3 regions of the Stenotrophomonas sp. K-6 genome follow, and region 1 is predicted to be linked to each of the others. Evidence: predicted binding sites of a transcription regulator. Region 1 holds the regulator's gene; each other region holds the start of a gene.
What was found. Region 1 encodes FliA, which starts transcription of late flagellar genes. Its sites were predicted from a motif close to TAAAGTTTNNCNNNCNNNGGCCGATAA; they were not measured.

Region 1 (7,093 bases):
TTCCCAGTTGGAGGGAAACAGCGCCGTGGCGATCGGGATGTTGTCGGTGTGGCCTTCCACGCGTACGCCATTGGGCGCATCGCGCAGCACCTGGGCGAGGGTGGAGAGGGTGTCGCGCGCATGCACGTCCAGCGTGGCCGATGCGGTGGGGAACAGGATGTCGCTGTTGATCTCCACCTCGATCCACAGCTCGGTACGGCGCACGGTGATCATGCCGCGCTCGATCAAGGGCGCCAGGGTGGCGGTCAGCTTGTCGGCGATCCCGTTGAGCTGGCGCTCGGCGCGCTGCAGCTGTTCCTGGTTGCGCATGGAAACGGGCATGCGCATCTGCGAAGCCATCGCCGGCAGCAGGGTGGGGTCGTTGCTCGGCGCCGGCGCGGACGGGCCGACCTTGGTGCCGGCCTTGATCACGGAGGGGCTGTCCCAGCCGCCGCCCTGGACCTGCTGGTTGCCGACCTGCACCGGGTTGATGGTACGCGGCGCGCCACCAAAGGCGGTGGTGAGTGCGTCGGCCATGATCCGGTACTTGCCCTCGTTGAGCGAGGAGATGGCGTACATCACCACGAAGAAGGCGAGCAGCAGCGTCATGAGGTCGGCGTAGGGGATCGCCCAGGCCTCATGGTTGGCATGTTCTTCGTGGTGCTTGCGGCGGGCCATGTCAGTGCAGGAACCCGGACAGGTTGGTTTCGATGTTGCGCGGGTTTTCACCCTGGGCGATGGAGATCAGCCCTTCGATGATCATTTCGCGGTCGCGGCTGTTGTGATGGATCACGCTCTTGAGCTTGGCCGAGACCGGCAGGAACAGCAGGTTGGCCGAGGCGATGCCGTAGATGGTGGCGGTGAACGCGGCGGCGATGCCGTGGCCGAGCTTGCTCGGGTCGGCGAGGTTCTTCATCACCGCGATCAGGCCGAGCACGGCGCCGATGATGCCCAGCGTCGGCGCATAGATGCCCATGCCCTCGAACACCTTGGAGGCGGCCAGATCCTGGCTCTCCTGGCTGCTCAGCTCGATTTCCATCATGTGCCGGATGGTCTCCGGCTCCACACCGTCCACCAGCAGCTGCAGGCCCTTGCGCAGGAACGGGTCGTCCTGGGCATCGACCTGGGCTTCCAGGCCGAGCAGGCCCTGGCGGCGGGCGATGTTGCTCCACTCCACGATCTGCTGGATCAGGTGCCGGCGGTCGCTGCTCGGCGGCAGGATCACCCACTTCACGATCTTGAAGGCATGCTTGAACACGGCCGGCGAGGTGTGCAGCAGGATCGATGCGATGGTGCCGACGATGACGATCACGAAGGCGGCCGGCGACCACAGCGACGCCAGACCGGCCCCCTTGAGGATGCTGCCGCCGACCAGTGAGGCCAGCGCGAGGAAAAGTCCAATGAGGCTGAGTCTGTCCATGGGTCCGTTATCGGCTTGTGTGAATGGGACTTGAGACGCCGAAGGAATCCACTGATGCGGCGGTCACACTTTCACGCGGTCAATCGTGGTGGGTGCGCAGCCCGTCCACGTCCAGGATCAGCGCCATGCGGCCGTCACCGATGAGGGTGGCGCCGGCATAGCCACGCAGTCCGCGCAGGGCTTTGGGCAGCGGCTTGATCACCACTTCCTCGCGGCCGCGCACCTGGTCGACCACCAGGCCAAAGCGGGCTTCACCGGCCTGCAGTACCACGATGGTCAGCAACGAGGACGGCATCGGCTCCACGTCCAGCCAATGGCGCAGATCCACCAGGGCCAGCGTGTGCGATTTGCGGTCCAGCACGGCGCGGCCATCGAACCACCCCAGGGAGCTGTTGGGGGCGTGCAGCACCTCCATCACACGGGCCAGCGGCAGAGCGTAGACGTCCTCGCCGGCCTGCACCAGCAGGGTCGGCAGGATGGCCAGCGTGAGCGGCACGCGGATCATGAAGCGGCTGCCACGGCCCAGCTCGGACTGGATCTGGATCTGGCCGCTGAGTTCGCGGATGCGCGACTGGACCACGTCCATGCCCACGCCGCGGCCGGAGATGTCGGTCACCTGCTGCTTGGTCGAGAACCCGGGCAGGAAGACCAGATGCAGGCATTCCTCGCTGCTCAGGCGGGCGGCAGCTTCCGGATCGATCAGGCCCTTCTCGCGCGCCTTCTGGCGCAGACGTTCCGGATCGATACCCGCGCCATCGTCCTGCACTTCGATGCTGACGTAGTCGCCTTCCTGCTGGGCCGACAGGCGCACGTGGCCGCTGCGCGGCTTGCCCTGGGCTTCGCGCAGGTCCGGCATCTCCACGCCGTGATCGATCGCGTTGCGGACCAGATGGACCAGTGGATCGGCCAGCGCTTCGACCAGGTTGCGGTCCAGCTCGGTCTCGGCACCGATCAGTTCCAGCTCCACTTCCTTCTTCAGCGAGCGCGCGACATCGCGGGCCACCTTGGGGAAGCGCGAGAACACCTTGCCGACCGGCTGCATGCGGGTGCGCATCACCGCCGACTGCAGGCGGGCGGTGGCGATGTCCAGGGTGGAGACCGCGCGGTCCAGCTCTTCATCGTGCAGGCGCGCGCGCAGGGTCTTGAGCCGGTTGCGCGAGAGCACCAGTTCGCCGATCAGGTTGACGATCGCATCCAGGCGTTTGGTATCCACGCGCACGGTGTGCTCGGCCTCGGCGACCGGCTTGTTGGGCGCCGGCTTGTTGGCGGCAGGCGCGGCGGGCGCTGCCACTGCACGCGGCGCCGGGGCCGGTGCAGCCGTCACGGGCTTGGCACCGGGTGCCGCGCCGCCGTGCAGCTGGTCGAGCAGGGATTCGAACTCGTCCTCGCTGATCATGCCGTCGTCTTTCCTGGCGGCGACCGCGGTCGGTGCGGCACCGCCATGCAGCTGGTCGAGCAGTGCTTCGAATTCATCGTCGGTGATCAGCTCACCGCTGCTGGGGCCGGCGGCGGCGCTCGGTGCGGCCGCCGGCGTCGCCGGGCCGTTGACGTCGAACTGTGCGATCAGCTCCGGCGGGGCATAGCCCGGCTCGGTGCCGGCCGAGACCGAGTCCAGCATCGACTGCAGATAGTCCAGCGACTGCTGGGCCGCGTCGAAGTGATGGGCTTGCAGCGTGGCCTGGCCCGAGCGCGCCATGCCGAGGGTTTCCTCGGCGGCGTGGCACAGCTCGACCATCGCCTGGATGCCGAGGAAGCCCGCGCCGCCTTTGAGCGTGTGGAACCCGCGGAACACGGCGTTGAGCTGGTCACCGTCCTGGGGCGCCTGCTCCAGCGACACCAGCTGTTCGCCAAGGCGATCCAGGATCTCCTGGGCCTCGAGGATGAAGTCGGCAGCGATATCGTCCGGAACAGCACTCATGATCGTTAAAGTCCCAAATCGGAGAGCAGGTCGTCAGCGTCGACCTGTGAAACCTGGTGGCGGTCCAGACCGGTCACGGCCGGGCCGGCCAGACCGTTGTCGCGCTTGTGCGCGGTGTCGTCCTGCGGCGGCAGCCCGAGTGCACCGAAGCCTTCATGCACGCGACGCACGATGCCCACCACGCGGCGGATGATCTGCCCGGTGAGATCCTGGTAGCTCTGGGTGAGTGCGATCTCGGTCAGGTTGTGGCGGATGCGGTCCAGCTGCTGGTCCTGGTCGGCCGTCACGCCATTGGCGCGCAGCTGCTCGGTGAGCGTGCGGCATTCTTCGGCCAGGTCCAGGGTGCGGTGGGTGGCCTGTTCGGTCATCGCCACCACGTGATCCAGACGCGCGCAGGCATCGTCCAGTTCGCCGGCTTCGCTGGGCAGGCTGGGCAGCTCGCCCAGTGCCTGGCCCAGCTCGCGGGCAAGCCGGTTCAACCCGGCCATCATCGGCTGGGTCCGCAGTGCGGCCAGTGCATCGATTTGCTGACGCCACGCTGCTTCGTCGCCCGATTCCAGCGCGGCCAGTGCATCCTGCAGGCGCTGCACCAGCGCTGATTTGTCGCTCAGGGTTTCCATCAGGCGCTCGCCGCCAGACGTTCGAAGATCTTGCCGAGCTTTTCTTCCAGGGTCTGGGCGGTGAACGGCTTGATGATGTAGCCGTTGACGCCGTTCTGGGCCGCTTCGATGATCTGCTCGCGCTTGGCTTCTGCGGTCACCATCAACACCGGCAGGGTCTTGAGCTTGGCGTCGGCGCGGATGGCCTTGAGCAGGTCGATGCCCGTCATCACCGGCATGTTCCAGTCGGTGACCACGAAATCGAACGGCTGGCTCTGCAACAGCATCAGCGCGGCATGCCCGTCCTCGGCTTCGGCGGTGTTGGTGAAGCCCAGATCGCCCAGCAGGTTCTTGACGATACGACGCATGGTCGAAAAATCGTCGACGATCAGGATACGCATGTTCTTGTCCAAAGCTCTTTCCTCGGTCTTAATGGTTCTCGAGGCCGGCGTCGGCCGCCTCGAAGATTTTCAGTCGGCCACGCAGGCGCAGCACGGCCTGGCCATGGATCTGGCACACGCGCGATTCGCTGACGCCCAACACGGCGCCGATCTCTTTCAGGTTCAGTTCCTGCTCGTAGTACAGCGACAGGACCAGCTGTTCGCGCTCGGGCAGCAGTCCGATGGCGTTGCCCAGCTCACGTCCGAACTCACCGCGCTCCAGCACCTGCTGCGGGGTCGGGCCGCCCTGGGCAACGGTGTCCAGTTCGCCCTGGTCCTCGATCCGTGATTCCAGGCTCAGCACCTGGCCGCGCGAGGCATCTTCCATCAGGCGCAGGTAGTCCGGCAGCGGCATGTCCATCGCGGCGGCCACTTCCGTGGCGCTGGCGGCACGGCCGGTGCTCTGCTCAAGCCGGCGGATGGTGGCGGCGGCGTCGCGGGCGCGGCGGTGGACCGAGCGCGGTACCCAGTCGCCACGGCGGATCTCATCGATCATCGAGCCACGGATGCGGATCGAGGCATAGGTCTCGAACGAGGCGCCCTGGTCGGCGTCGTAGCTGCGCGACGCTTCGATCAGGCCCATCATGCCGGCCTGGATCAGGTCGTCCACTTCCACGCTCGCCGGCAGGCGGGCGGCCAGGTGATGGGCGATGCGGCGGACCAGGTCGGAGTGCTGGGCAATGCACTCGTTGGCTGCGACCCGCTGGACCTCTTTGTATTGTGCGGCGCCTTTCATGCGGTCACCCCGCGTTGCTTGAGGATGCGTTCGAGGAAGAACTCAACGCCGCCACGTGGCTCGGTCGGGGCCTGCCAGCGTGCGGTACGGCGCGCGATCTCGGTCAGTGCCAGCGCCGAGGGGCTGGACGGGTAGGCCTTCACCACCGGCTGCTGGCGCTGGACCGACAGGCGCAGCCAGTCGTCCTGCGGCACGCAGCCCAGGTAGTTGAGCGAGACATCGGCGAGGAACTTCTCGCAGACGCGGGTCAGCTTCTCGTACAGCACCCGGCCTTCATTCGGGTCGCGCACCATGTTGGCGACCACCTGGATCCGGTCCACGCCGCGTTCGCGCGAGAGCACTTTGATCAAGGCGTAGGCGTCGGTGATCGAGGCCGGCTCATCGCAGACCACGACGACGGTGTCCTGGGCGGCCTGGCAGAACGTCAACACGCCGTCGGTGATGCCCGCGGCCGTGTCCACCACCATGATGTCCAGCTCACGCTCCAGCTCGGAAAACACGTTGATCAGCCCGATGTGCTCGGCCTGCTGCAGCTCGGCCATGTTGCGGCGGCCGGAGGCGGCCGGCACCACCAGCAGGCCGCCGGGGCCTTCGATGATGACCTCCTCCAGCGTGCAGCGCCCGGCGATCAGGTCGGCCAGGGTCACGGTCGGCTTCAGCCCCAGGATCACATCGACATTGGCCAGGGCCAGGTCGGCATCCAGCAGCAGGGTGCGTTTGCCCATGCTGGCAAGCGCCACGGCCAGGTTGGCCGAAACGTTCGTTTTGCCCACGCCGCCCTTGCCGCCGGTGACGGCGATGGTGCGGACCGGGCCCAGCGGCTGGCTTCGGGTAGCCGACAACGGGAAGGTCTGGGTCAGCTTGGCGTACTCACGCGACGGCATGGTTCAACTCCGGGTTGCAGGGCATATCGGCCGCGCGGCGCAAATCTTCAAGGCGAAGTACAAGATTGGCCGCACTGGCACGGTGCAGGTCTTCAGGAACGTCCTGGCCATCGGTGACCCAGGTGATCGGCAGGCGGTGGTCCACGGCCACCGACAGGGCGGTACCGAAGCGCCCGGTCTCGTCCAGCTTGCTCAGCACCACACCCTGCGGGTTGGCGGCGCTGAAGCGGCGGACCACCTCGTCCATGTCGCCGAAACTGGTGTTGGCCGGCAGCACCAGCAGGGTGCGGATCTGCTCGGCGGCCCGCAGCCACTGCAGCTGGGCGGCCAGCGCACGGTCGCGCGGGCCCAGGCCGGCGGTGTCGATCAGGACCAGTTTGTAGTCCTTCAGGCGTTCCAGCAGCTGGTTCAGATCGCTGCCACTGCTGGCCTCGTGGACGGCGATGCCGAGCTGGCGGCCGAAGCCGTACAGCTGCTCGCGGGCGCCGATGCGGCCGGTATCGGTGGTGACCAGGGCCACATCGCGGGCGGCGTGGGCTTCGGCGAAGCGCGAGGCCAGCTTGGCGATGGTGGTGGTCTTGCCGGCACCCGTCGGGCCGACCAGGGCGATCACGCCGCCCGCTTCGAGCGGGTCGACCGGGGCGATCGGCAGCTTCTTGGAGAGCAGGCCGAGCATCAGGCCGCGGCCACGGTGGGCTTCGGTGTCCAGCGGAATCTGCATGGCCACGTCACGGCTGATGCCGGCGTCGAAGCCGTATTCATCCATCAGGTCCAAGGCGGCCGCACGGACCGGCGAGCCGCGCAGGCGTTCGTCGGTGAAGCGGTGCATCTCGCGCTCGATGACGTGGCGCATGCCCGCCACTTCGTGACGCAGCTGGCGGAGTTCTTCGTCGTCGCGCGGGATCAGGCTCAGCTCCGGCACGCTGGCCACGACCGGTGCCGGTTCGTTGGCGGCGGCCGCGGTGGTCACCGGCAGCGGCAGCGGCAGCGCCGGCGGTACGGCGGTGGCCACGATCGCGGCCGGGGCGAGCACCGCCGCGGCCGGCAATGCGGGCTCGTCCATTTCATCCAGTGGTGGATCGATCACGAAACGGGCGCGGTTGATCGCGGCGGGCGC
Region 2 (7,093 bases), on a different contig from region 1:
CCAGCCGCTGGTAAGCGCCCGCGATGGCCACGTGGTCGGCATGGAGGCGCTGCTGCGCTGGCAGTCCCCCACGCTGGGCATGCTGGTGCCCGAGCGCTTCATGCGCACGGCCGAGCGGCTGGGCATCATCGTGCAGATCGGCACCTGGGTGCTGGAGGGCGCGCTCAAGCAGGCCAAGCTGTGGCGCGATCAGGGCTTCGATGATTTCACCATCGCCGTCAATGTCTCCACCCTGCAGCTGCTGCGCCCGAACTTCTTTGCCGAGGTGATGTCGCTGATGCAGGCCGCTGGCGTGCCGGCGCACATGCTCACGCTGGAGATCAACGAAAGCGCGCTGACCAACAACGTCAACTTCGTCCACGAGACGCTGGTCAACCTGCGCAACGAAGGCATCAGCCTGAGCCTGGACAACTTCGGCACCGGTGATTCCAGCCTCAGCGCGCTGGTCCGCTACCCGGTGGACAAGCTGAAGATCGACCGCAGCTTCATCAAGAGCGCACCGGCCGGCAACCGCGAGGCCGCCATCGCGCGCGCGATCATCGCCATGGGCCACCAGCTGGGCATGACGGTGATCGCCAACGGGGTGGAATCGCAGGCACAGCTGGGCTTCCTGCGCCGCAACGACTGCGATGTGTTCCAGGGGTATCTGTTCGGTGAGCCGATGTCGGCCGATGCCGCCGGCATGACCCTGCGCCGCCGCTACCTGCGCCCGGAGGCCTTCGCCGAGACCCGCCCGGACCGCACGCTGCTGCTGCTGGACGACGAGGAGAACGTGCTGCGCTCGCTGGTGCGTCTGTTCCGCCGCGATGGCTACCGCATCCTGGCGGCCGGCAACGTGCGTGACGCGTTCGATCTGCTGGCCATCAACGACGTGCAGGTGATCCTGTCCGATCAGCGCATGAGCGACATGAGCGGCACCGAGTTCCTGGGCCGGGTGAAGATGCTCTATCCGGACACGATCCGGCTGGTGCTGTCCGGCTACACGGACCTCAACACAGTCACCGACGCGATCAATCGCGGCGCGATCTACCGGTTCCTGACCAAGCCGTGGAACGACGACGAGCTGCGCAAGCACATCCACCAGGCGTTCCGCACGCACGAGGAACAGCGCCGGGCGAATACCTCGCCGATGGTGGCCGCCGCCCCGGCAGACGAGTGATCAGCGTGGCTGCTTGATCGGCAGCACCACGCGGAACTTCGACCCCACGCCCGGGGTGCTGTCCAGATCGATGCGGCCGTGGTGCTTGTTGATGATGCTGTAGGAGATCGACAGGCCCAGGCCGGTGCCGCTGCCCACCGGCTTGGTGGTGAAGAACGGATCGAAGATGCGCTGGCGCAGCTCCGGCGAGATGCCGCCGCCGGTATCCTCGAACTCCACCCAGACCGTGTCGCCGTCCACGCCGGTGCGCACGTTGATCGTGCCGCGATCTGCGATGGCATGGCCGGCGTTGAGCAGCAGGTTCATGTACACCTGATTCAACTCCGACGGCAGGCATTCCACCAGCGGCAGCTGGCCGAACTCCCGGTGCAGGGTCACCTTGTACTTGAGCTCGTTCCAGATGATGTTGATCGTCGATTCCAGACCGGCGTGCAGATCGACCAGCTTCCACGACTCATCGCGGCCCGAGTACGAGAAGTCCTTCAGGTCGCGCACGATGCGCGTCACCCGCTCGATGCCCTCGCGCGACTCAGCCATCAGCTGCGGAAGATCGCGGCTGATGAAATCGATGTCGAAGCGTTGGCGGATATCGTCGATCTCCGGGATCAGCGCCTTGGGGTCGGGCGCGCGCAGCGCACGCTCATAAGCTTCGATCACGGTGAACAGGCTGCGCAGGTATTCCTGCAGGCTGCCCAGGTTGGAGTGCACATAACCGATCGGGTTGTTGATTTCGTGCGCCACGCCGGCCGCCAGCTGGCCGATGGAGGCCATCTTCTCGGACTGCAGCAGCTTTTCCTGGGTGCCGTTGAGGCGCAGGTAGGCCTGCCGCAGCTCGGCGTGCCGCTGCTGCAGCTCGCGCTCGTAGTCCTCCTGGCCTTCGATGCGGCGGAACAGCGCCAGATAGTGCCGCTGGCCGCCATCGTCATGGTGGTACACGTGGGCGATGACCATGCGCTCGCCGACCGGCAGGCTGCCATTCCAGTGGCCGTGGAGGCTTGCCTGCTCCAGCGCATCGGGCGGCAGCAGCTGGCGCAGCCATTGCGCGGGTGTCAGTTCGGCATCGCGTTCGGCCTGGCCGAGAATCTCACTGACCGCGGTGTTGGCCAGCGCGACGCTGCCGTCCTCACGAAACAGCAGAACCCCTTCCTTGATCCGCTCGAACAGGGCGAGCAGAACCGGATGCGGGGGCAACGGGGCGGTGACAAGAGAGGAAGTTGCGGTCACGGTCACATCGAGGCGGCTGGAAACAGGCGCTCAATATACGCGGTGACGTCATCGTCGGCAGCCTCGGGCCGCCGGATCGCGCCGCTCAGGCGACCGCGAGCGGCCGCCGGGTATGCAGCGTGTGCGACTGTCCCTTGGCGTCGTACGCCGAGGAATCTTCGCTGCGGCCGAGCTGGCGCAGTGCCCAGTTGACCTCGCGGCGGCGGCGCGAGAGCAGCACGCCGTTGGCGCGGTTGCGCTCGGCCAGCTCCTGCACGCGCTCAGCCTGTCCCAGCGGCAATGCGGCCTCGAGGGCTCGCAACGCCTCCAGCTTGGCACCGGTCGCGCGGATCAGGGCCTGTACGTCATGCTCGACCAATGCCTGGCGTTCGACGTCCAAGGCATCGCTGAGGCGCTGCAGCGGCTCGCTCATCGCCAGCTTCATCCCTGCAGCTGCTGGTCCAGCTCAAGCATGCGCGAAGCGATCGCGTCGGGATTGATCTTGTAGGTGCCGTTCTGCAGCGAATCACGCACGGCCTGGACACGGTTGGCATCGATGGCCGGGGCCGTGGACAGTTCGCGCTGCATGGCCTGCAGGCTGGTGGCTTCGCCGGTCAGGCGCAGGCTGTCGGCAGCCTCCACCGGGCGCGCCGGGGCATCGGTGCTGACGCTGGGCTTGTTGCCGAGCGCAACACTGCGCAGATGGGCGGTGGCCTGCAGGTTGCCGTCGATTTTCTGGCTCATGGGTTCGTCCTGAGATTGCGGTTCACAAGGGATAACGGCCAATCAGCCGCCATCTTTAGGGGAATATTGCAGGTTTCGCGAGGAAAGTGGCCCGTATTCACACATGTGGTCAGCGCGCCACTAAAACGTCACCGCTGGCCGCCACGGTGCCCTGCACGATCTTGCGCGAAGAGAGGTTCTCGACCGACACCCGCTCATTCTCGCCCGCGTCGGCCATGGCACGCCCGGCAACCCGGACCTCCACCCCGCCGCGCCGGGACACCAGGGCGACACTGTCGCCCCGCCGAACCAGCCGCTGGGCGACCAGATCGTTGGCCGACAGCAGGCTGCCGGCGCTCAGGGTCCTGCGCGCCACGCGGCCCACCGCAGCGGCGGGATCGGCCAATGCTGCGCCGGCGATCCGTGCCGCATCACGCTGGCCGGTAGTGATATCGGCCGCCGAGAGGGTTTCTCCAGCCGCCACACCTCTATTGAGAATGAGCACGGTCTGGTTGCGCCGCACCTTAACCGGTACGAACAGGCGCCAGCCGCCCGCGTCGGGGCAGCTGACCTCCACCGTACTGGTCCCGGTAGGCTGGGCGGCCAGCGGTTGACCACAGGCCGGCAGGCGCAGTGCCGAATCCAGCGTGGTGTCGCCTTCGCTGCCGGCCGGCAACGTGGCCAGCGCCGCCTGGCGGATGCTGTCCACGGGTTGCCAGCCCCCAGCGGCCCACGCGGGCGCGGCCAGCAACAGCACGGCAAAGAGAACAGAACGCATGGGCACTCCACGGGCAAGGATCATGCGCAGCTCGATGCAAGGGTCATGCCGAACTACTGCACTCGGGGCGCTCAAGTCGCCGCCGGTGCCGCCGATACCAAGTCCATGTCCCATGACCTGCTCAACCGCATCGACCAGCGTACGCGACTGGCCGGCCACAATCGTCTGGCCCTGCTGCTGTTCCGGCTGGGTGGACGTCAGCTTTTTGGCGTGAATGTCTTCAAGGTGCAGGAAGTCCTGCGGCGCCCTGGCTTGTTCCAGGTACCGGGGCTGCCCAGCCAGTTCGCCGGTGTGGCCGATGTCCGTGGCCGCTCGGTGCCGGTGCTGGACCTGGGCCTGGCAATCGGCCACCCCGAGCGTGAACCCGATGCGGACAAGGCACCGGGCTACCTGGTGGTGACCGAGTTCAACCGTTCCATCCAGGGCTTCCTGGTGAGCGGCGTGGAACGAATCGTCAATATTGCCGTCGAGGACATCCATCCGCCGCCGGAACTGGGCGCCGAGTCCAGCTATCTGACCGCAGTCACCCGTTTCCAGGGCGAACTCATCCAGGTGATCGACGTGGAAAGCGTGCTGGCCGACATCGCCGAAGTCCGCGGTGAAGCCGTGCTGGACCCCTCGATGGCCCTGCCCGCCGACGCCCCGCCGATGCAGGTCCTGGTGGTGGACGACTCCCGCGTGGCCCGCCAGCAGATCCGCAGCGTGCTGGACCAGCTGGGGGTCGGGGCGACCCTGCTCTCGGACGGCAAGCAGGCGCTGGACCACCTGCTGCAGATCCACGCCTCCGGGGAGAACCCCGCCGAGCGCTACGCGATGGTGATCTCCGATATCGAGATGCCGGCGATGGACGGCTACACCCTGACGACGGAAATCCGGCGTCACCCGGGCCTGGCCGGCCTGTACGTGCTGCTGCACACCTCCCTGTCGGGCGTGTTCAACAACGCGATGGTCGAGCGGGTCGGCGCGAATGCGTTCGTGGCCAAGTACTCGCCGCATGAGCTGGCGGACTTCCTGCTGGACCGCCTGAAGAAGGTCGCGATGGCGGCGTAAGGGGCGGCCGGCCCTGGCGCCGGCGTCCTTTCCCCGTTGGGTTTACGGCGTCCATGCGTCGCGTGGATGTACACCCGGGGTATGGCCTGCTCATCCACCCATGGCGTGGATCCAGCTTGGGGTTTGGCCCTTTCATCCACACATGGCGTGGATCTACCCCGGGGTATGGCCCCTTGCCCTGGCGTGGTGAATTCCCTGGCGTGAACATGCCGCCGGGCACCGACGCGCCCTGCCCTCTGGCACGCCGCTTGCACTGCCCCTGGCATCGTCCCGTGGGAGTGCGCCATGCCCAATCTGATTTCCAACTATCTGGGTGTCCATGCCCAGGCCATGCCGTTGCGCGAGCAGCGGATGAAGCTGATCGCCAGCAACCTGAGCAACGCCGATACCCCCGGCTACAAGGCCCAGGACCTGGATTTCGATGCCGCGTTGCGTAATGCCCAGGGCCTGGATGCAAACGGCCTGATGAAAACCACCAACGAACAGCATTATGAGATCGGCGGCGGGTTGAACCCGTTCCAGATCGCCAAAGAAGGCGTGCAGCCGAGCATTGACGGCAATACCGTCGATCCGGATGCCGAACGCGCCGCCTACGGCCGCGCTGCGCTGGAGTACCGCGCTTCGCTGAGCTTCGTCGAATCCAAGGTGCGCTCCATGCTCACCGCGATCACGGGGCAATAAGCCATGAGCAACCTGCCCATCTTCGATATCGCCGGTTCCGCGCTGCAGGCGCAGTCCGTGCGCATGAGCACCATCGCCTCCAACCTCTCCAACGCCGATACCGTCGCCGGTTCGGCCGATGCGGTCTACAAGCCGCTGGAGCCGATCTTCCAGTCGGTCACCAGCCGCACCGACCCCAACATCACCACGGTGCAGGTCAAGGAGATCAGCCAGAGCAACGCCGCGCCGATCCAGCGCTACGAGCCGGGCCACCCGCTGGCCGATGCCGATGGCTACATCTACCAGCCCGACGTCGACCCGGTCGCGCAGATGGTCAACCTGATTTCGACCTCGCGCAATTACCAGGCGGGCGTGGAGATGCTGACCACCGCCAAGGAACTGGCGCTGGCCACGCTGACCATGGGTCGCTGACCCTCACTCCCCAGGAATCGACCCCCATGAGCACCACCAATGGCGTTGGCCAGAACAACAGCGACATCTACACCGCGCTGGGCCTGAACGCACCCAACAGCGACACCAGCAAGAAAAAGAGCACGCTGGACCAGGCCGACTTCATGCGCCTGATGACCGAGCAGCTGCGTCACCAGGATCCGCTCAAGCCGATGGACAACACCCAGATGGTCGCGCAGATGGCGCAGCTGTCGCAGGTCCAGGGCATCACCGACCTCAACAACACGGTCAAGGGCTTCCAGGATTCGATGTCCAGCGACCAGATCCTGCGCGGCGCGGCCCTGGTGGGTCACGAAGTGCTGGTGCCCTCGGAGAAGCTCGCGCTGGAGAAGGACGGCGACGTCACCGGCATGGTCGCCGCGCCCGGCGCCGGCTTCGTGACGGTGGACATCACCGATGCCAACGGCGTGAAGGTCAACCAGATCAGCGTGGAAGCCAAGGCGTCCGGCGAAGTCACCTTCGACTGGGACGGCAAGGATGCCAACGGCAACCGCATGGCCGAAGGCACCTACACCATCGCCGCTTCGCATACCGATACCGCCGGCGCCAAGACCAAGCTCAACACCTATGTGCAGGCCCCGGTGGAGAGCGTCACGGTCGGCACGGATGGCCTCTACCTCAACCTCAAGGGTCTGGGCACCGCCCCGATCGACTACGTGCTCCGCATCAGCTGAGCCGCACCACCCGAATCCACAGGAGCAACCCATGGGCTTCAACGTCTCGTTGTCCGGCATCAACGCAGCCAATGCCGATCTGAACGTCACGGCGAACAATATCGCCAACGTCAACACCACCGGCTTCAAGCAGTCGCGCGCCGAGTTCGCCGATCTGTTCTCGGCCACCAGCTACGGCCTGTCCAAGAACGCGGTCGGCTCGGGCGTACGCCTGACCAACGTCGCCCAGCAGTTCTCGCAGGGCAACAACGAACAGACCGGGCGCAGCCTGGACATGGCCATTTCCGGTGAGGGCTTCTTCACCATGACCATGAACGGCGCCCGCGTGTATTCGCGCGCCGGCAACTTCCAGACCGACCAGGCCGGCTACGTGAT
Region 3 (7,093 bases), on a different contig from region 1:
GATCAGCGCAGCAGGCTGAGCACGTTCTGCGGCACCTGGTTGGCCTGGGCCAGCATGGCCGTGCCGGCCTGCTGCAGGATCTGGGTGCGGGTCAGCTCTGCGGTTTCCTTGGCGAAATCGGTGTCCTTGATGCGGCTGCGCGACGCGGACAGGTTTTCCGAGGAGGTCTGCAGGTTGGCAACGACCGAGGTGAAGCGGTTCTGGATCGCACCCAAATCGGCGCGGGTGTTGTTGATCGAGCTCAGCGCCTTGTCAACGATTTCCAGCGCCTGCTGGGCACCCTTGACGGTGGAAACGTCGATCTTGTCGGCGAACTGCTTGCCCGGCGTCGCCGGCGCGGTGCTCGCATCGGTGTAGGTTGCGCCGGTAGCGGCCACGGTGAAGCCCTTATACGCGCCGTCCTTGTCAACGCTGTCCTTGACCGAGGTCAGGGTCACGCCGGTGCCGGCGGTATCGACTTCGGCATAGACGCCGGTTTCACCGATCTTGGCGTTGATGTGCGAGGCCAGCGCGGTGGCGGCGGCGGTGCCGGTGGCGGCAACGCTGCCGGCGCTCTTGACAGTCAGCGCGTCGAAGTCGACCTTGGCGCCCTTGCTGTCAGTGATGCTCAGGCCGGTGATGTTGATATCAGCGGTGGCAGAAGCAGCAGCCGTGATGGCTACCGCGCCAGTGGCGAACTCGGCACCGCCCAAGGCATTGGCCTTGGCGTCCACGACCTTGTCGATGGCGATGGCCTGGCCGGCGTTGGCACCGACCTGGAACAGCTGGCTGGAGAACGAGCCATCCAGCAGCTTGGTGCCGTTGAAGTCGGACTGCTTGGCGACGCGGTCGATTTCGCTGACCAGCTGGGTTACTTCGGCCTGCAGGGCCTTGCGGTCGCTGGCCGAGTTGGTGGCGTTGGAGGCCTGCACCGACAGCTCGCGGACGCGCTGCAGGTTGTTGCCGATTTCGGTCAGCGAACCTTCGGCGACCTGCGCCAGCGAGATGCCATCGTTGGCGTTGCGGATGGCCACGTCGGTGCCGCGGATCTGGGTGCCGAAGCGCTCGGAGATGGCCAGACCGGCCGCATCGTCCTTGGCACTGTTGATGCGCGAACCCGACGACAGGCGCTGGATCGTGGTGGCCAGGGAGCTGCCGCTGGTGCTCAGATTACGCTGAGCATTCAACGACATCGTGTTGGTGTTGATGACTTGTGCCATGAGGAGGGGTCCTTGAGCGGTTGCACGTGAGTTGGGTTAGACGCTCATGACGTGCTTCAGGAGCGGCTCATGTCAGCGCTGCAACAGGCTGAGCACGTTCTGCGGCACCTGGTTGGCCTGGGCCAGCATGGCCGTACCGGCCTGCTGCAGGATCTGGGTGCGGGTCAACTCTGCGGTTTCCTTGGCGAAGTCGGTATCGCGGATGCGGCTGCGCGATGCGGACAGGTTTTCCGAGGAGGTCTGCAGGTTGGCAACGACGGAGGTGAAGCGGTTCTGGATGGCACCGAGATCGGCGCGCACGCTGTTGACCGACTCCAATGCCTTGTCGACGATTTCCAGGGCCTTCTGCGCGCCGACATAGGACGAAACGTCCAGGTCCTTGACGAAGGCGGAGGTGGCGGTCGCGGCGACGGAACTCGGCGCAGCGACGGTGGAGTCGGCCAGGTTCAGCTGGCCGGCACCATCGATGACCAGGTCGCGGTCTGCCTTCACGGAGGTCAGCTTCAGGCTGTGGGTGTCCGGGGTGCCGGCGGTGGTGACCACCTCGGCATAGACACCGGCTTCACCGATCTTGCTGTTGATCTGGGCGGCGGCGGAGGCGGCGAACTCGGCGGTGGTGCTGCCAGAGATCGTGCCGATCTCAACGCCATTGATGGTGACGTCTTCCAGGTCGGTGATGACGGTGATATCGGCGCTGCTGCTGACCGACGGAGCGAACTTGGCGTTGCCCAGCGAGCTGGACTTGGCGTCGACCACGTTGTTGATGGCGATCGCCTGACCGGCGTTGGCGCCGACCTGGAACAGCTGGCTGGTGAAGCTACCATCCAGCAGTTTGGTACCGTTGAAGTCAGACTGCTTGGCGACGCGGTCGATTTCGCTGACCAGCTGGGTCACTTCGGCCTGGAGGGCCTTGCGGTCGCTGGCCGAGTTGGTGGCGTTGGAGGCCTGCACGGCCAGTTCGCGGACACGCTGCAGATTGTTGCCGATCTCGCTCAGCGAACCCTCGGCGACCTGGGCCAGCGAGATGCCGTCGTTGGCATTGCGGATCGCGACGTCGGTGCCGCGGATCTGGGTGCCGAAGCGCTCGGAAATTGCCAGGCCGGCGGCGTCGTCTTTTGCGCTGTTGATGCGCAGGCCCGACGACAGGCGCTGGATGGTGGTAGCGAGCGAGCTGCCGCTGGTGCTCAGGTTGCGCTGAGCGTTGAGCGACATCGTATTGGTGTTGATTACCTGTGCCATGGGTCGTCTCCCTTATTGGAATCCCGGTGGTGAAAGGAACGAAGCGCCGCCGTTTTTTTGTTTTTGGCTGTGTGCTTCGCTGTTGCCAAATCAATAACGGCGCTTTGTCAACAACCTTTAGGCGGAGATTTGGCTGGAATTGACGGGGAGGCGCGAGAGGACGAATTTCACGGGCCATCCGGCCGTGGCTGGAGCGAGGGCAGGCTTGGAAGAGCACTGCGCGCAGGAAAGTCGCCGTGTAGACCAGCGATGGGGTCAGGACCGCCCCCTCCGGCCCCGATGGCTATGCCAGGACCCAGAACGAAGAAGGCCGCGATGCTCAGAGCATCGCGGCCTTCAGGCCAACCCAGGTTGTAGGGGCGATCAGCGGATCGTGTTGAACAGCGACATCTGCTGCATCTGCGAGAACAGGGTCTGTGCCGCCTGCAGGGCGGTCTTTTCCAGCTGGTACTGGCTCAACGCGTCGGCGTAGTCCACGTCGCGCATCTGCGAGAGAGTGGTCTTGAGCGTCACGACATTCGATTCGCGCATGTCCGCAGCATTGTCCAGCATCTTCAACTGGGCACCGCCGGAAGCGCGTGAGTCGATCATCCGCTCGGAGGCACGTGCCACGTCGCGCAGGCCGCTTTGCAGCAGGTTCTGCTGGGCTGCCTGCTGGGCAGGGGTGCCCGTGTCCATCTTCAGCGCGCCGATCAGCGAATCCAGGGTGCCGAAGATGTCGCGGCTGGAGGACGGGCTCACCTCGAAGGTGTCACCTGCCGCTGGCACGCCGTCGATATGCAGGCGCACGCCGTTGACCACAATGTCGTCCCCGGCCTTCATGCTCCCAGTGGAGACCACGGTGCCGCCGGCATCGACCAGTTCGTAGGCATCGGCGGCAGTGAAGCGCACGCTGAAGCCCTCGCCATTCCAGCCGCCATCACCGTTGCGGGTGACGTTGGTGAGCACGCCGGTACCGGTGTTGCCGGCCGCCGCCGCAGCATCCACGTGCCCATCGCCGGTGACGATGCGCATGAAGATCTCGCTGCCGGGCAGGGCGTCGAGCACGTAGGTGTCCGGGCCGACCTCGACCTGACGCTGGTTCTGGTCGCCGTTGTAGACGATCCGGCCATCGATCTGGCTGAACGGCGGGCTGCCGTCATCGGTGCCACCGAATACATAGCGGCCGGTGCCGTCGGTACTGTTGGCCACCGCCAGCAGATTGCCGCGGATCGCCTCGATTTCCGTGACCATGGATTGCTTGTCAGCCGCGGCCAGCGCCGGGTTGTTGGCGTAGATGGTCAGTTCGGTGATGCGGCCCATCATGTCGCCGACCTGGGCGAGTGCATTTTCCTGGATGCCCAGCCGGTTCTGCACGTTGCCGGCGTTGAGCTGCATGCGGTCCAGCGAGGCCAGGGTGCGGTCCAGGCCGACCGCGCTGCCGGCCGAGACCGGATCGTCCTTGGCGGTCACGATCTTGCTGCCGGTGGAGATCTGACGCTCCAGGTGGCTCATCTTCGCCTGCGAGGCCAGCATCAACGACACCGACTGGTTGAACATCATGCCGGTGGAAATACGATTGTTCATGAGCGTACGGCTCCGAGGATCGTCTGGAACATGGTGTCGGCGGTGGAGATCAGCTGCGAGGCGGCCTGGTAGGCCTGCTGCAGGCGGAGCATGTCCGAGGCTTCTTCATCCAGATTGACGCCGGAGATCGAGTCCCGGGCGGCCTGGGCCTGGTCCGTGATCACCTGCTGGGCCATCAGGGAATACTCGGCCGAACGCGCAGCGGCACCGACCTGGGTGGTCAGGCCGCCGAGGGCGCCACTGAGGGTGACCGTGCCTTCGTTGAATGCCTTGGCCTGCTCGACCTTGGCCAGCAGCAGCGCGTTGCTGTTGTCCGAGGAGCCGGCCGGGGTCGGTGCGATGGTGAAGGTATCGCCGGTCTTGGGCGCGCCGTCGAGGACGAAGCTCCAGCCGTTGGCGGTGATGGTCTGGCCGGCGGTATAGGTGTTGGGTGCTCCGCCATCGATGGTGTATTCGGTGGCGCTGATGAACACGATCGCCGCCGGATTGCGCAGCGCCGCGTTGTCCGCGTCGGTCACCTTCACCCCGGTCAGCTTGCCGGTGCCGGTGTTGGCCATCGCGGCAGTGCCCTTGATCGGGGCGGCTGCGGCCAGGCGGGAGGTGTCAGTGATCGCCACCTCCATGCTGCCGGCCACGCCCGCCGTGGGCTGCAGCAGGAAGCGGTCATCCGTGGACGGGGTGCCGGTCATGACCAGCTCGACGCCGTTGAGCACCAGCGGATCGGCAGCGGTGCCGGTGCCGGTCATCGGGATGCTGGCACCGGTGTCCGCCCGCGAGGCCAGCCACTGGGTGCCATCGAACTTCATCACGATGTTCTGGCCGTCCAGCTTGGCCAGATCGCCGAAGCGCGCGGTCATCTGGGCGGTGCCGGCATTGTTGCTGTTGGCGGTGATGCGCGGGTTGCCGATGTTGAAGAAGTCGCCGCCCATCTGGCCGTAGAGATCGGCGCCCTGGCGGTGGACGTCGTTGAAGCTGCTGGCCATGCCGATTGCCAGCTTGCCGAGCTCGGCCTGGGCCGGCGTCAGCACCGTGTCGCGGAACTCCAGCAGGCCGCCGATCTGGCCGCCGAGCGTCTTGGGCTCGATGGTGATCTTCTGGCCCTGGCTTTCCAGCGCCAGCTGCAGGCGCTCGGGCTGGTAGGGGTCGGTGACGGTGGTGACCCTGGAGGCCGTGGTACCCACCACCAGCGCCTGACCGCCGGCGGTGTAGACGTTCATCAGCCCGCCGTCCTGCATCACCGCGTTGCCGCCGGTGTAGCCGACCAGGTTGGCGATCAGTTCGTCACGGCGATCCAGCAAATCCGGCGCCGCGGTGGCGGCGTTGCCACCGATCGCACCGTTGAGCTGAGCGATTTCCTTGGCCAGCCGGTTGATCTCGGTGGCGCCGGCGATCAGGCCGTTGTTGACCTCGCCGTTGAGGTTGTTGAGCTGGGTGTTGAGCTGCTGGAAGCGGCCGGACAGGGTCTTGCCGGCATCCAGCACGTTCTGGCGGTCGGCGCTGCCGGAGGCATTGGACGACAGGCCGCTGACGGAGTCGAAGAAGTTCGACCACACACCGGCGACGTTGGTGGCGGTGTCGGAGAACATGGCGTCCACGCGGTCGGCCATGGTGGACAGCTGCTTCAGGCGCGCCAGTTCACCGCTGCCGTCGAGCAGGCGCGAGATCGCCAGCTGGTCGGCAACGCGACGCACGTCGGTGATCCGGGTGCCGTTGCCGACGTCGCCATACCCGTAGTTCTGCGGGTTGGCGGTGGCGAAATCCACCTTCTGCCGGCTGTAGCCCGGCGTCTTGATGTTGGCGACGTTATGGCTGGTGGTCGCCAGGGCGCGCTGGAAAGCGAGCAGGGCGCTGGTGCCGGTGGAGAGAACGCTGGACATGGATTACCTCAACGACGGATGACACCCAGCCCGGTCGGGCTGGCGGTGCTGGCAAAAGTGCGACCCAGGCGCTGGCCGGCATCGGTCACGGCCGCGACGGCGCGTTCGATGGTCGGGCCGCCGGCGATCGCGGCGATCTTGGCGGCATAGGTGGGGTCGGTGGCATAGCCGGCGCGCTGCAGGCCCTGCGCGAAGCTGCGGACGTCGCTGCCGGCCTGGAGGGCGTTCTGGTAACGCGGGCTGGTCTTCAGCAGGCGCACGTAGTCGGCGAAGCTGTCGCCCACCGAGTTGTAGGCGCGGAAGCTGGCGGTTTCGTTACGGCGTACGCCATTGACGTACTCGTGGGTGCCACTGGTGGCGCGCTCGCCCTGCCAACCGTTGGCCTTGATCCCGAACAGGTTGTGCGAACTGTCGCCGCCACTGCGGCGTACCAGCTTGCGGCCCCAGCCGGTCTCCAGCGCGGCCTGGGCGACCAGCGCCTTGGCATCCACGCCCAGTTCGCGGGCTGCCTGCTGGGCATGGCCCCAGATGCTGGCGACGAAGCCGGCCGGGGTGTGCGGGCCCAGCTCCGCAGCCGCGGTGGAGGCGGCCAGGCTATCAACCGCGCTGGGGCCGGTGGCGGCCGTGCGGTTGACGTCCTGCCAGCGGTCATCGCCCATCGCCCAGTTGGCGCTGGCTGGATCGGCCTCTGCAGCGGCGGCGTAGGGATCACGACTGCCGATCGCCTCGTGCATCTGGCTGCTCTCGCGCCCGGCGATCAGGTCCAGCGCACGCTCCATCGGTTGCAGGACCGCCGACGGTTCGCTGCCGCCCAGCTTCTGCAGCAGATCCACTTCACTGGGCACCACCGGCGCCGTCGCTGCCGGCAGCGGCAGGCCAGCGGCGGCCGGGGCATTGAGGCGATAGGCGCGCAGTGCGGCGGCCGGGTTGAGCGAGGTATCCACCGGCTTGGCGGTCTCGCCTTCGCCGCCACCGAGCTGGCGCGCGATCATGCTGGACAGGCCCAGCCCGCGGCCGCGCGTCATCGCGTCGGCGATCTTCTGGTCGTACATCTCGCGGAACATGGTGTTTTCGCCGGGGAACAGCGAATCGCCGAAGCTGGCCTCACGCATGCTCTTGATCAGCATCTGGGCGAACTGGCCCTCCAGCTGGCGGGCGACCTTGTCGACCTTGGCCTGGCTGTTGGGCTGGGCGGGGTTGAGTTCCAGCGCC

Region 2: the regulator FliA is predicted to act here: its motif matches at 3,138-3,164, upstream of flgM (flagellar biosynthesis anti-sigma factor FlgM).
Region 3: the regulator FliA is predicted to act here: its motif matches at 2,532-2,558, upstream of AC13F7_RS18015 (flagellin).

The regions. Positions count from the first base shown of each region.
Region 1 is NZ_JBSPUC010000002.1:26,173-33,265, reverse strand. It holds gene motD (flagellar motor protein MotD) at 1-657, opposite strand, end outside; gene AC13F7_RS05540 (flagellar motor protein) at 659-1,399, opposite strand; gene AC13F7_RS05535 (chemotaxis protein CheA) at 1,479-3,317, opposite strand; gene AC13F7_RS05530 (protein phosphatase CheZ) at 3,323-3,937, opposite strand; gene cheY (chemotaxis response regulator CheY) at 3,937-4,329, opposite strand; gene AC13F7_RS05520 (RNA polymerase sigma factor FliA) at 4,346-5,092, opposite strand; gene AC13F7_RS05515 (MinD/ParA family ATP-binding protein) at 5,089-5,976, opposite strand; gene AC13F7_RS05510 (AAA family ATPase) at 5,963-7,093, opposite strand, start outside.
Region 2 is NZ_JBSPUC010000006.1:241,128-248,220, forward strand. It holds gene AC13F7_RS17930 (EAL domain-containing protein) at 1-1,159, shown strand, start outside; gene AC13F7_RS17935 (ATP-binding protein) at 1,160-2,389, opposite strand; gene AC13F7_RS17940 (flagellar protein FlgN) at 2,469-2,801, opposite strand; gene flgM (flagellar biosynthesis anti-sigma factor FlgM) at 2,804-3,106, opposite strand; gene flgA (flagellar basal body P-ring formation chaperone FlgA) at 3,216-3,863, opposite strand; gene AC13F7_RS17955 (chemotaxis protein) at 3,969-4,913, shown strand; gene flgB (flagellar basal body rod protein FlgB) at 5,199-5,594, shown strand; gene flgC (flagellar basal body rod protein FlgC) at 5,598-6,005, shown strand; gene AC13F7_RS17970 (flagellar hook assembly protein FlgD) at 6,032-6,718, shown strand; gene flgE (flagellar hook protein FlgE) at 6,750-7,093, shown strand, end outside.
Region 3 is NZ_JBSPUC010000006.1:252,705-259,797, reverse strand. It holds gene AC13F7_RS18020 (flagellin) at 3-1,199, opposite strand; gene AC13F7_RS18015 (flagellin) at 1,272-2,438, opposite strand; gene flgL (flagellar hook-associated protein FlgL) at 2,802-4,004, opposite strand; gene flgK (flagellar hook-associated protein FlgK) at 4,001-5,881, opposite strand; gene flgJ (flagellar assembly peptidoglycan hydrolase FlgJ) at 5,890-7,093, opposite strand, start outside.